Regions from separate parts of the Shewanella sp. K8 genome, predicted to be linked through region 2. Evidence: predicted binding sites of a transcription regulator. Region 2 holds the regulator's gene; each other region holds the start of a gene.
What was found. Region 2 encodes ArgR, which controls arginine synthesis, uptake and breakdown. Its sites were predicted from a motif close to ANTGAATANNTATTCANT; they were not measured.
Positions count from the first base shown of each region.

Region 1: the regulator ArgR is predicted to act here: its motif matches at 1,118-1,135, upstream of ON072_RS09325 (YjiH family protein).
Region 3: the regulator ArgR is predicted to act here: its motif matches at 2,243-2,260, upstream of ON072_RS07680 (OadG family transporter subunit).

Region 1 is NZ_JAPEHY010000014.1:4,887-9,300, forward strand. It holds gene ON072_RS09320 (methyl-accepting chemotaxis protein) at 1-916, shown strand, start outside; gene ON072_RS09325 (YjiH family protein) at 1,289-2,566, shown strand; gene ON072_RS09330 (two-component regulator propeller domain-containing protein) at 2,706-4,414, shown strand, end outside.
Region 2 is NZ_JAPEHY010000039.1:1,701-6,114, forward strand. It holds gene ON072_RS17830 (DUF4124 domain-containing protein) at 1-203, shown strand, start outside; gene mdh (malate dehydrogenase) at 282-1,217, opposite strand; gene argR (transcriptional regulator ArgR) at 1,503-1,973, shown strand; gene ON072_RS17845 (Dyp-type peroxidase) at 2,034-2,969, opposite strand; gene ggt (gamma-glutamyltransferase) at 3,068-4,414, opposite strand, start outside.
Region 3 is NZ_JAPEHY010000010.1:89,498-93,911, reverse strand. It holds gene ON072_RS07690 (aspartate kinase) at 1-1,230, shown strand, start outside; gene csrA (carbon storage regulator CsrA) at 1,347-1,544, shown strand; gene ON072_RS07680 (OadG family transporter subunit) at 2,532-2,798, shown strand; gene oadA (sodium-extruding oxaloacetate decarboxylase subunit alpha) at 2,825-4,414, shown strand, end outside.

The sequences.
Region 1 (4,414 bases), on a different contig from region 2:
CTTCATCTATGCCGGGCACGATACCTCATCCGTGCTCGAATTTCAGTTGCAGCGTAAGGCCGCCATGCTTCAGGGCGTTTTGGGCCGGACTCAGGATCAAGCGCTTAAAACCAATGATATTGCCGCTCAGTTGGTGGTGGCCACAGAGCAGGCCAGAGTCGGCATGGATCTGGAACAACAACAGATGCAGCAGATAGCCAGTGCCATCGAAGAGCTGCATGCCACTATCAGTGAGGTGGCCGACAACACCCAGGCAACCTCAGGCCGTATAGATGAGGCTTATGGCCTATGTCGTCAAAGCCGGGATGTGATGCATCAGAACAGTGAACATATTCTCCACCTGGCCGATGATGTTGCCAGGGCGGCTTCCAATGCCAAACGCCTGAACGATGAAGCACAGCAAGTTGCCAACGCCATGTCGGAAATCGACGCCATTGCCGACCAAACCAACCTGCTGGCTCTCAATGCAGCCATAGAAGCAGCCAGAGCCGGCGAACAGGGACGCGGCTTTGCGGTGGTCGCCGATGAGGTCAGAGCCTTATCCGGCCGCACTCAGCAGTCCACCAAGAGTATATCTGCCAGCATAGAGGCCATGTTCAGCATGCTGACCCAGTGGGCCAATGAGATGGAAGCCAGTAGACAACAGGCACAGGAGTGCGCCACTGAAGCATTGTCGGCTGTGGAGTCCATCAACACAGTTAATCAGGGGATGGCTGAAATACACGATCTCGCCAGACAAAACGCCGTGACGGCAACCCAGCAAGGGCAAGTAGTGCAAGAGATAGCAGGCGGCATACAGACGATTCACGGCGCCACCAATGACAATGTCAGCGCCCTGTGTCAGGTTGAGCAAGCCGTATTGCAGTTAAAGGCCAGTGCCGACAGGTCGCTGAACCTGAGACAGACTTTCGGCTGAGACAAAGCCCAGGTTCAGCCTGAATAACAAATATTTAACCATTTCTTTTTGAAGGATTTTCCATAAGGAACTGCTCAAATAATAATTAAGCAAGGACAGGAAATAACTATGCTGTTGTGATCAAAGAGACAGAACTGACAGCGAATGAATTTACATAGCCGCGCTAAGGGGGTAATCTTGCCCCCTTAAATTCGGGGGCCGGTTGAATGAAAATGCATTCAGAGCCAATATTGCCCCTGGCGAGTAGCTTTGTTACTCATCCAATTAGTGTAGATTCAGGGTGTAATAACCGTGGCAGACGAAAAACAACCCCGCAACATAACAACCATACTCACCTTCCTGGTGCCATCTCTGCTCGGCGTCTTACTCTTTATGACGCCTATCAGCTATAACAACGAACTGACCATTCCTGTGGCGGTGTTGGCCGGTGAACTCAAGAATTTGCTCAATGATTATTTGACCAGCATAATTTGCGCCATAGTGGTATTTACCGCCACGGCCAGTGTATTGGTGAAACTCCTGCGCCCCGGTTTTATCCGCCGCAGCAAGTTTCTCAACTCCCTGTTGAATATCAGCCCTGCCTGGCTCTTGGTCAGGGTTTTGGGCGCCATATTTATCTGTCTGACCTTCTTCCAGGTTGGCCCTGAGATGCTCATAGCCGATTCCACCGGCGCCTTGGTGATGAATGGCCTGTTGCCACTGTTGTTCTGTGTATTCTTTTTTGCCGGTATGTTCCTGCCTTTGTTGCTCAACTTTGGCCTGCTGGAACTCTTCGGAACCTTACTGACCAAGTTGATGCGGCCGGTGTTCAACCTACCGGGACGCAGCGCCATAGACTGTATGGCCTCCTGGCTCGGGGATGGTAGCGTTGGTATTTTGCTGACCAGTAAACAGTATGAGAACCGCTTCTATACCCAGCGTGAAGCGGCGGTTATCGGCACCACCTTCTCGGCAGTCTCCATCACTTTTACCCTTGTGGTACTCACCCAAGTGAAACTGCAGGCAATGTTTGTACCCTTCTACCTGACAGTCTGTCTGGCCGGCATTGTTGCCGCCATAATAGTACCCAAGTTGCCGCCGCTGTCGCGCAAGAAGGATGTTTATGTTGATGGCAGCCCCAGACAGAAAGATGATGAGTCGCTGCCAGAAGGTCATAACTCTCTGTCCTGGGGACTGGATCTGGCGCTCACCAAGGCGTCCCACACAGGTGGCGTATTCAAGGTGCTCTCCGAAGGGGTGAAAAATGTCATCGATATGATCTTCGGTGTGCTCCCCGTCGTAATGGCATTGGGGACCATAGCTCTGGTCATCGCCGAATACACCCCGGTATTTAACTATCTTGGTAAGCCTTTTATTCCATTGTTGGAACTGATGCAGATCCCCGAAGCTACCCAAGCCTCCAAGACTATAGTCGTCGGGTTTGCCGATATGTTTATCCCCTCGATTCTGGCCACCAGCATAGAATCCGACATGACACGCTTTGTGATTGCGGCGCTGTCTGTCACCCAATTGATCTACATGAGTGAAGTAGGTGCCTTGCTTATCGGCAGCAAGATACCGGTGAAAATTTGGGAGTTGTTTGCCATCTTCCTGCTGCGAACCCTGGTTACTCTGCCTGTGATTGCCGGGATGGCACATCTACTGTTCTAAGGGCAATTTAGCCGGACTTCCCCACAACGGCCGCTACATGCGGCCGTTTTTTATTTCTAAGCACTAGAATGTGCTCACAAAATTCGCATTTCGGCCACCAGCATCTACACTGAAAAAAGTTCGTTTTTGAGGCTTTTCGGTGAAAATCTTTGCGTTGCTGCTCCTTTTTACGGCACTTTGGTGCCTCGATAGCCTGACGCCGTCATTGGGCTATCGCCCTGTCCTTGAGCAATTTCAGGCCGAAGACGGCTTGTCGATGAACACTGTCAATGACCTCGCCACAGACGATCGTGGTCACCTGTGGATAGCCACACAAGCCGGACTCAACCGCTTCGATGGCGAACATTTCAGAATCTACAGTAAGCAGGACGCTCCCTACGGCCCTAGTGGCAATCACATTGAAAGGCTACTGTTTTCAAGCCAGAAGGAGTTGTGGCTGCTGACCTTGAGCGATGGCCTGAATCTTTATCATCCGGACAGTGGCCGCTTTGAAATATTGGGTGCCGAAGCCGATCTGCCGCTGACCGGGATCCGCGAGCTGGCAGAAGACAAACAAGGCATGCTCTGGCTGCTGATGGATGATGCAAAGGTTTGGCGCTACGACCCCAAACGCCGCCAACGCCTGGATAGCCAGCAGCTTCAGACAAATACCGTTTCACAACTGAGGTTTTATGCAACACCTTCCGGCGACTTGTATCTTGCAGGAGACTCGCTCTGGCAGCTGGATGACAGCAAGTCCTGGCAACAGATGGCAATATTGCCGCAGTCTGCTCAGGTAGAGTCTCTGATACAGGCCAAAGACGGCAGTTTATGGCTCGCAAGCAAAGGAACGCTCTGGCACTGGTCTTTGGGAACCGAGGCCGTGCCTTACTCCATCAACCAACTTGGCGATGCCGGCTTTCGGCATATGGTTTTGGATCCACAGCAACGGCTCTGGTTGGCGGTGGATAAACTCGGTCTGCTGCGGTTTACACCTCAAACCCGGGAGCTTCTTTGGCAACCAAACAGCGATGGCAAGACCATCCAGACACTGCATCTGGATGACAGCAACCAACTTTGGATAGCGACCAAGGGAGCCGGTCTCGGTAAGCTGGATCTCAATCAGGAAGCCATGGGAAAGCTGCTCCCCAACAGTTTCGAGAACCACAACCTGGGTAATGGCGATGTCAGAGCGATTTTTCGCGATCATCTGGGGCAACTCTGGGTCGGCACCGCCAGCGGCCTTTATCAGGCACTGGAGTCTGACTCGGGCAAAATTCAAGGCTTCAAACCCTCGCCGCTGGCAAGCCAACTGCTGGATAAGGCCTTTATCGGCTTTATCAAAGAAGACAGTCAGGGCCGGCTTTGGATTGGCACCCGGGGCGAAGGCTTACTGATCTTCAATGCCGAGCGCGACAGCTATCTGCACTATCGCCATCAGGCCAATGAACCGGGCTCACTGCCGGCCAACACCCTCTACAGTTTAACCTTTGACCAAAGTGGCATTGCCTGGATAGCAACCAAAGAAGCCGGAGTCAGCCGTTATCTTGGTATCGAAAAAGGCTTTGCCGCACCGGATGCCGCGCCGCTGCCCAAAACAGAAACCACTTCGGTGCTGGAAGATGACGGCGGCAATATCTGGATCACCAGTTACGGTGAAGGCCTATTCAGGCTCAAGCCGGATGGCAGTGTATCTCATTGGTCCACGGATACTGAAGTCCCTCTACCCAGCAAGCACCTGTTTTCCATCTACCAACATCCGGATGGACAGTTATGGATAGCATCCAGCGACGGCGTATTCTCATTCACCCCGGATAGCGGGCAGGATCAAATGTTTGACCGCCAACACGGCCTGATCGGCGATGTCGC
Region 2 (4,414 bases):
AATTGATCAAGGAGAAAGATGCGGCCCAGGCTCAGGCTATTTGTGATAAGGCCAAATTCCAATTGGATGTACTCAATACCCACACCAGACTACAACGTAAAGATGAGGCCTCCGGTGAAATGATTAAGATGACAGAAGAAGAACGGCAGGCGCAGATAAAGGAGCAGCAGGAGAGAATTCGGCTGTTTTGCCAAAGAAACTAGCCAGCAAGGCCAGAGAAGAATAAGTTCAAGTAGCAAAAAGGAGCGCCGCGGCGCTCCTTTTTATTCACTGAAGTTGACTTACTTAACGAAGTCTACACCCAGTTTGATATCCGCCTTCAAGGTATCCAGCATGGCGTCACGGGCATTGGTTTCAAACGCACTCAGCTCTCCATACGGCAGAACCTTTTCGATACCATTCTTGCCGAGTACCACTGGCTGGGCAAAAAATTCAGCGTGCTCGCTACCACCATCAACATAGGCGCACTCGATCACATTGGCTTCACCCTGCAGACCGCGGATCAGCGACAGACCGAAACGGAAAGCGGCCTGGCCCATGGACAGAGTCGCGCTGCCGCCACCGGCTTTGGCTTCAACCACTTCAGTACCAGCGTTTTGAATACGCTTGGTCAGGGCAGCAACTTCTTCATCAGAGAAGCTGACACCTTCAACCTGAGACAACAGAGGCAGAATGGTCACACCGCTGTGGCCGCCAATCACATTGACTTTAACATCGGCAACGTTCAGCCCTTTGGCTTCGGCGATAAAGGTTTCAGAGCGGATGACATCGAGAGTCGTCACACCGAACAGACGGTTCTTGTCGTAAACACCGGCTTTTTTCAGTACTTCAGCAGCAATGGCCACAGTGGTGTTCACTGGGTTGGTGATGATACCGATCAGCGCTTTGGGACAAGTCGCGGCCACTTTTTCAATCAGGTTACGGACGATACCGGCATTGATATTGAACAGATCAGAACGATCCATGCCCGGCTTACGGGCAACACCGGCAGAAATCAGCACCACATCGGCACCTTCCAGTGCAGGCGTTGGGTCTTCACCGGCAAAACCTTTAACTTCAACTGCTGTCGGGATATGACTCAGATCCACGGCAACCCCAGGCGTTACGGGGGCGATATCATAGAGTGACAGCTGAGAGCCGGCAGGCAATTGGGTTTTCAACAGAAGGGCAAGAGCCTGGCCGATACCACCAGCAGCACCAAGTACAGCAACTTTCATAGTTATCTCCGTCAATTCTCGGAATTATGTGTGACATAGATCTAATTCTGTGATGGCGCAACATTAAAGGATCGTCACAAAAATAGCAATTATCCCTTAGTCATATGACTCTGTTTCATCAAAAGCTGAATTAACTTCAGCGTTTTCTACTGCCCACTGAGGCTTCTTTTACCCACCAAATGACCTGCATTGCATTTTTATGCAGACATCTTGGGTATTTGTTGACACTTATCCGTTTGATATGCAGAATGGCCGGGATTTTCTGAATAACGACAGAAGAAGATGATGCAAGCAAGCAAAAATCAGGATGAGCTAATCAGAACCTTCAAGGCTCTGCTTAAAGAGGAGCGCTTCGGCTCCCAGAGTGAAATAGTCAATGCACTGCAAGCCGAAGGCTTTGCCAATATCAACCAGTCCAAAGTCTCGCGCATGCTGAGCAAGTTCGGTGCCGTGCGCACCCGTAACGCCAAGCAGGAGATGGTCTACTGCTTACCGGCCGAACTAGGGGTGCCTACTGCCGGCAGCCCGCTGAAGAATCTGGTATTGGATGTGGATCATAACCAAGCCATGATAGTGGTGCGTACCAGCCCGGGCGCGGCGCAGTTAATTGCCAGGCTGTTGGACTCCATCGGCAAGCCAGAAGGTATTCTGGGCACTATCGCCGGTGATGATACTATCTTTATCTGCCCTTCCAGCATCAAGACCATTGATGAAACCCTGGAAACAGTGAAGTCGCTGTTCAATTACACAGACTGAGTTGAAAATGCCATAAAAAAACGCCCTTCAATGAGGGGCGTTTTTGTTTTTATCGCGCTATTAATCATCAAACTGGATCATGAAATCCAGAGAAGGGGCAAAGAAAGAGGAGCCTGTTACCGCCTGAGTAAAGTGCATCAGGTGATCATGGTGCCCTTCTCCGTCACCGAAAACCATACTGTGAAGCATCTTTTCAAAATGGTTAGGTGTCTTACAGGTGGAAATAAACATCAAACCCTGCTGTTTTACAGAACCATAGGGCATGCTCTGACGCAGGATCTCCATCGACTCACCATTGTCATACTTGAGATTTACCCGCTTGATATGTGCCGTCAGCGGTTTGTCTTCCGAGGCGTACTCTATGTTGTCCTGCTTGGTGCGGCCTATGATGTCTTCCTGCTTTTTCTGCGGCAGTCTGTGCCACTTACTCAGATTATGGACATATTTCTGTACATGAATGTAGCTACCGCCGCGAAATGCATCGTCTTCATCACCTACCAGGGCTACAGCTTGACGGCCTCTGCCCTTGGGGTTTTCTGTGCCATCGACAAAACCGGTCAGATCGCGGCTGTCCATAAAGCGGAACCCGCGCTCCTCCTCTTCCAGTTCAGCCAACCCTTCCAGCATTTCGTTGACCTCATTGGCTACCAGATGAAGAATATCCAGGCGATCACAACGCAGGTGAATAAAAATATCGAACTCTATCGCCGGCGCATCCCGGTTACCCGACTCCATAGCAGGGAACGGCCTGAGTTCAGCCGGTCTGCTTCCCGGATAGAGGTGATCCCAAAAGTTGGCACCAATCGCCACAAAGGCGTTAAAGGCACTGTCGGCATACTGATCTGCCAGCTCATACAAATACTGGGCGACATTGGCCAGGCAAGGACGCAGTTGTGACTCCCCGCCTTCGTTGGCATTGAACATCAGATAAACGCTGTGCAGATTTCCCTCAGCGCAGATTCCCAGTTGTTCCCGTGGCATAACCTGTGTATCCATTTGCAATCTACCCTTTCAGATTAATTCATCTTCGGCCTTATTATCCGCAACTTGAGCGTTAATTTGAATTAGCTCACGCACGTTTTTGCCGATTGCTTTCAATAACCTGATGCCTGCCCGTCTTTACGGGACTCGGACGCTCCCCGATAAACGCCGCTTTCAACATTGACGCCTATGGCCTGATAACCACCAAAAGCCCCGAGAGAATCACTCAAAGTATGCCCCTTTTTCATCAGCTCACGGCGGGTTTCCATGGAAAAGCCCGACTCGAGACTGATATAACCGCCATCTGTCATCTGCTCGCCGGTCGGTTGGCTGGAACCTGTATGCAGTATTCTCGGAGCATCGCCCGCCTCCTGCAGGTTGAGGCCAAAATCAATCAGATTAATCATGATCTGAGCGTGCATCTGGGGTTGGGTGGCTCCCCCCATGACGCCAAAGCTGAGCCAAGGCTTGCCATCTTTGGTGACAAAGGCCGGAATTATGGTATGAAACGGTCTCTTACCCGGTGCATAGGAGTTGGCACGCCCGGGAGTGAGATCAAACAGCTGGCCCCTGTCCTGCAACACAAATCCCAAATCCGGAGGCGTCATGCCTGAGCCCATGCCACGATAATTGCTCTGGATGAGGGACACCATATTGCCTTCTTTATCAGCGGTAGTGAGATAGATGGTATCACCGTGTAAAAGATTGGGATTACCCGGCTCAACACTGGCGGCGGCTTTGTCAGCATCGATAAGCTTGGCTCTGGCGTAGTTGTATTCTTTGGAGATAAGTGACGCTACCGGCACTTTGGCAAAGTCCATGTCGGCGTAGAACTTGGCTCGGTCGGCAAACGCCAGCTTTTTTGCTTCCACGAAATGATGCACATATTCGGCGCTGTCCAGCCCCATGGCCTTGAGATTAAATGGCTCCAGGGTTTTAAGGATCTGCAGTGCCGCTATTCCCTGGCCGTTGGGCGGCAGCTCCCAGATATCATAGCCCCGATAATTAACCGATACAGGCTCAACCCACTCACTCTTGTGAGAAGCGAGATCTTCATAGGAAAGATAACCGCCCTGTTGTTGCATATAGGCGGCAATACTGCGGGCTATCTCTCCTTTGTAAAAGACGTCCCGGCCCCCCTTGGCAATTTTTTCATAGCTGTTTGCCAAAGCCGGGTTTCGAAACAATTCACCGACGGCCGGCATGCGGCCGCCTGGCATATAGGTTTCTTTAAACCCCGGGTATTTGGCCAGCTTGTCACCGCTGCGAGCCAGATAGAAGGCGATGAGCTCGGAAACCGGAAATCCTTCACGGGCATAATGAATAGCCGGCGCCAGGTTATCCTTCATGGGCAATTTGCCGAACTTGTCATGCAGTTCATACCAGCCATCCACGGCACCGGGCACGGATACGGGCAAAGGCCCATAAGGCGGCAAATGCTCAAGCCCTTTGGCCTTGAG
Region 3 (4,414 bases), on a different contig from region 2:
GAAGTACGTTCAGGCAGTAACGAGCGACTGTATGTCAAAAAGTTCGGCGGCACCTCGGTAGGCTCGATTGAGCGTATCGAGGTGATTGCCGAGCAGATTGCCAAAGCTCAATTGAGCGGCGAGCATCAGGTGTTGGTGCTCTCCGCCATGGCCGGTGAAACCAACCGTTTGTTTGCACTGGCGGGGCAGATTGACCCCGATGCATCGGCGCGGGAGATGGACATGCTGGTCTCCACCGGCGAGCAGGTGAGTATTGCGCTGATGGCGATGGCGTTGGCAAAACGTGGCGTCAAGGCCAAGTCGCTCAATGCCGCCCAGGTGCAAATCCACACCAATAGCCAGTTTGGCCGTGCCAGTATCGAACGAGTTGACGTTCAGTATCTGCTGGAATTGCTGGCCCAGGGAATTATCCCGATAGTGGCCGGCTTCCAGGGTCGGGATCAATTCGGGGAAGTGACCACTCTTGGGCGCGGAGGCTCGGATACCACTGCTGTGGCATTGGCTGCCGCGCTCAAGGCGCAGGAATGTCAAATTTTTACCGATGTGGCTGGTGTCTATACCACAGATCCCAATATTGAACCGAGCGCACAAAAGCTTGATGCCATCAGTTTCGAAGAGATGCTGGAGATGGCTCGGTTGGGAGCCAAGGTGTTGCACCCGGATTCAGTCTCTTATGCCGAGCGCTTTCGGGTTCCCTTGCGGGTGCTTTCCAGCTTTGAACCTGGCAGTGGCACCCTGATACGTTTCGATGCCTGTGAAGACAAGAGTAATCAAGTAGCGGGTATCGCTTGCAGTAAAGGGCAGGCGATGCTGAGTCTGAGTCGCACCGACGATTCACCGGACCCCTTTGCGGCAGTATTTTCACTGCTGGCCGAAAATGGTGTGGAAGTGGATCTGGTGACCAAGGCGGGTACAGATGACAGCGTCAGCTTTACCTTGGATGCCAGCAGGCTCCCTTGGGCGTTAAAGGCGCTCGATGAACCGGAACTTGGAACATCGTTTGGCCCATTGGTGTTTGAAAAAGCCCTGGCAAAGGTGTCTGTAATAGGTGCCGGCGTGCATCGCAGGGCCGAGGCAACCGCCAAGGTGTTTGATATCTTGGGGAATGAAGGAATTCATGTTAAGTTGATGGCAACATCAGAGATAAAGCTGTCAGTGGTAATAGATGAATCGGATTTACACAGGGCAGTTCGGGTGTTACATCACGCTTTTGAACTAAATAAGGTGTAATTAAACAACGGATTTAGTATTGAATACTATTAATTTGTACTAAGCTCACCTTATAATAATGGTTACGACGGATGAGCGCCGTGTGTAGAAGATATGGAAACTAGAGGAGCAATCGAATGCTGATTTTGACTCGTCGTGTTGGCGAAACACTGATGATTGGTGACGAGGTCACAGTGACAGTGCTGGGTGTGAAGGGGAATCAGGTACGTATAGGTGTGAATGCACCCAAAGAAGTTTCTGTGCACCGTGAAGAGATTTATCAGCGTATTCAGTCTGAGAAAACAGGAACACCTTCTGAAGGTGGTAACTTCTGAGGCGACATAAAGTGAACCTCCGTCAGGAATAGAAGAGTCAGTTTTTAAACTGGCTTTTTTATTTTCTGGAGCCGGAAAACCCTTGATAGCACAGGATTTGCGCGTTATTTAGGTCAGGTGATTAAAAACAGGACAAACGGAAAAGGTTTCGGAAAAAGGGTTTGACTTATTTTCTTCAAACAGTAATATGTGCGCCAAGAAAACGGAGAGGTGGCCGAGTGGCCGAAGGCGCTCCCCTGCTAAGGGAGTATGGGCTTTATGCTGGATAGAGTACCTGGCTACGAACCAGGCGGTCGGAGGTTCGACTCCTTCCATGCGCGCCAAATAGCAAAGAAGTAAGACGCCCCGCAATAGCGGGGCGTTTTGCTATCTGTTTCTTACTCGCCTGCAATTTCCTAGCTATCCACAGTGCCTTATCCGTAAGCTTGATACAGAGACACAGGCCCACTGAAAGTCCGGGATGTAACAAGTTCTGGATAGAGAACCTATTTTCATCATCAAGTACCATGCTTTGCTCTTCATATGACCTTTCCCCCGAATTTAAGACAATTTTATCGCTTATGGCGAACACATCCGGGAAAGGCTTTAAAACCATTTGTATTCACAAGTCCCCTATGTTGAAACTTGCCACCCTTGCCGGCATTCGCGATATCATCTTCCCTTCATTTTGGTTTGAGTTTTAGTTTTTCATCAAAAATATTAAATAAATATTTATGAATCATCATTCCCTATGAGGTTTTATTGATTTGTTTTGGTATGACCAATTTACATTGAGGAAGGTTTTTTGTTATAGATTGGTTATCGCTTTTGACCTAAGTCACATGGTTAGGTGCAACTTGGCCTGTTAGGCTAAAACAAGCAGTGATTGAAAATCGCACTTTTTCGCATATTTACCATTATTGTCCGGCTGGGGTGCCATGTTCTGTCATCTCAGACCAGACTTAGACATGGAAAGGCCTGCCGCGCCATTAACAAAATGAGGAAGATATGATGTCGCTTTCTGAGCAACTCGTGGAAGCTGTGGGGATTATGCTGCTCGGTATGGGGCTGGTTTATCTGTTCTTGGGGCTGCTGATCTTGGGGATCCGGATATCGGCCCATTATCTGGCACCTAAACCCAGCTTGGAGGATAAGAACCAAACTCAGGAAAGGGCCAAGGCACAATCCGCAGTCGTCGCCCAGGCAGGCGCACCAACGCCGCAACAGCTGGCAGCCATTAGCTGTGCCATTCACCAATACCGCAAACAGGCTTAAATGCCGCAATCTGATGGATAAAAAAGATGAGTAAAGCTTTAGCATTAACCGACGTTGTCCTGCGGGATGCCCACCAGTCATTGTTGGCAACCAGAATGCGTATCGAAGATATGTTGCCGATTGCATCCAAGTTGGACAGTGTTGGCTTTTGGTCCCTGGAGTCCTGGGGCGGTGCAACCTTTGATGCCTGTATCCGTTATCTGGGTGAAGACCCATGGGAGCGGATCCGGGCGCTGAAACAAGCCATGCCCAACACCCGGCAGCAGATGTTATTGAGGGGCCAGAACTTGCTGGGTTATCGCCATTACAGTGACGACTTGGTGACCCGGTTTGCAGAGCGCGCCCATGACAGCGGGGTCGATGTATTCCGGGTGTTCGATGCCATGAATGATGTGCGCAACTTGCAAGCCGCGCTGAAAGCCGTGATTGATGTTGGCGCTCATGCCCAGGGCACAATTTCTTACACCACAAGCCCCGTACATACATTGCAAACCTGGTTGACCATGGCCAAGCAATTGGAAGATATGGGCTGCCATTCACTCTGTATCAAGGACATGGCCGGTTTGCTCAAGCCGATGGAGGCATTTGAGCTAATAAGCCGCTTGAAGTCGGAAACTGATCTACTGATCACCATGCAGTGCCATGCCACTACAGGGTTATCAACCGCAACCTATCAAAAGGCGATTGAGGCCGGCATTGATGTTCTGGATACTGCCATTTCTTCCATGAGCCAAACCTATGGTCACAGTGCCACCGAAACCTTGGTTGCCATGGTTGAAGATACCGATAGGGCGACAGGCTATGACTTGGCACTGCTGGAGGAGATAGCCGCCTATTTCCGTGAGGTCAGAAAAAAATATGCCCGTTTCGAAGGGGCACTAAAAGGCATAGATTCACGCATTCTGCGGGCTCAAGTGCCGGGTGGCATGCTGACCAATATGGAAAACCAGCTCAGAGAGCAAGGCGCCGAGGACAAGCTGGATCTGGTGCTCGAGGAGATCCCAAGGGTGCGGGAAGATCTGGGTTTTATTCCTCTGGTGACCCCCACCTCCCAGATTGTCGGTACCCAGGCGGTAATCAATGTGCTGATGGGCGAGCGCTATAAGTCGCTGACCAAGGAGACGGAAGGTGTACTCAAGGGCGAATATGGTGCCACCCCGGCCAAGGTGAACAGTGAATTGCAACAGCGGGTGTTGCAGGGGGCCGAGCCTGTGAGTTGTCGCCCGGCCGATCTGCTCGCGCCTGAGCTTGAACATCTGCGGGCCGAACTGGCCGAAAAAGCGTTGGCACAAGGTTTGAGCCTCAGCGAAGAGCGCGACGATGATGTGCTGACTTATGCGCTGTTCCCGCAAATCGGCCTGCAGTTTATTAAGAACCGTGGCAATCCAGCGGCATTTGAACCCAAGCCAGAATTGGAAGCTCCTCTGTCACAAACAACTCAAACCAAGGCTGCCACCGGTGGGCGTCAGCCGGAGGTTTATACCGTGGACGTGCAGGGCCAGCGCTTTGTGGTGCAGGTCAGTGAGGGCGGTGATATCAGTCAGGTAGCGCCTTTGCCGGTGGCAGAGCCGCAGGCTGCTCCTGTGCAGGCTCCTGCTGTTGCCTCTGGGCCGGAA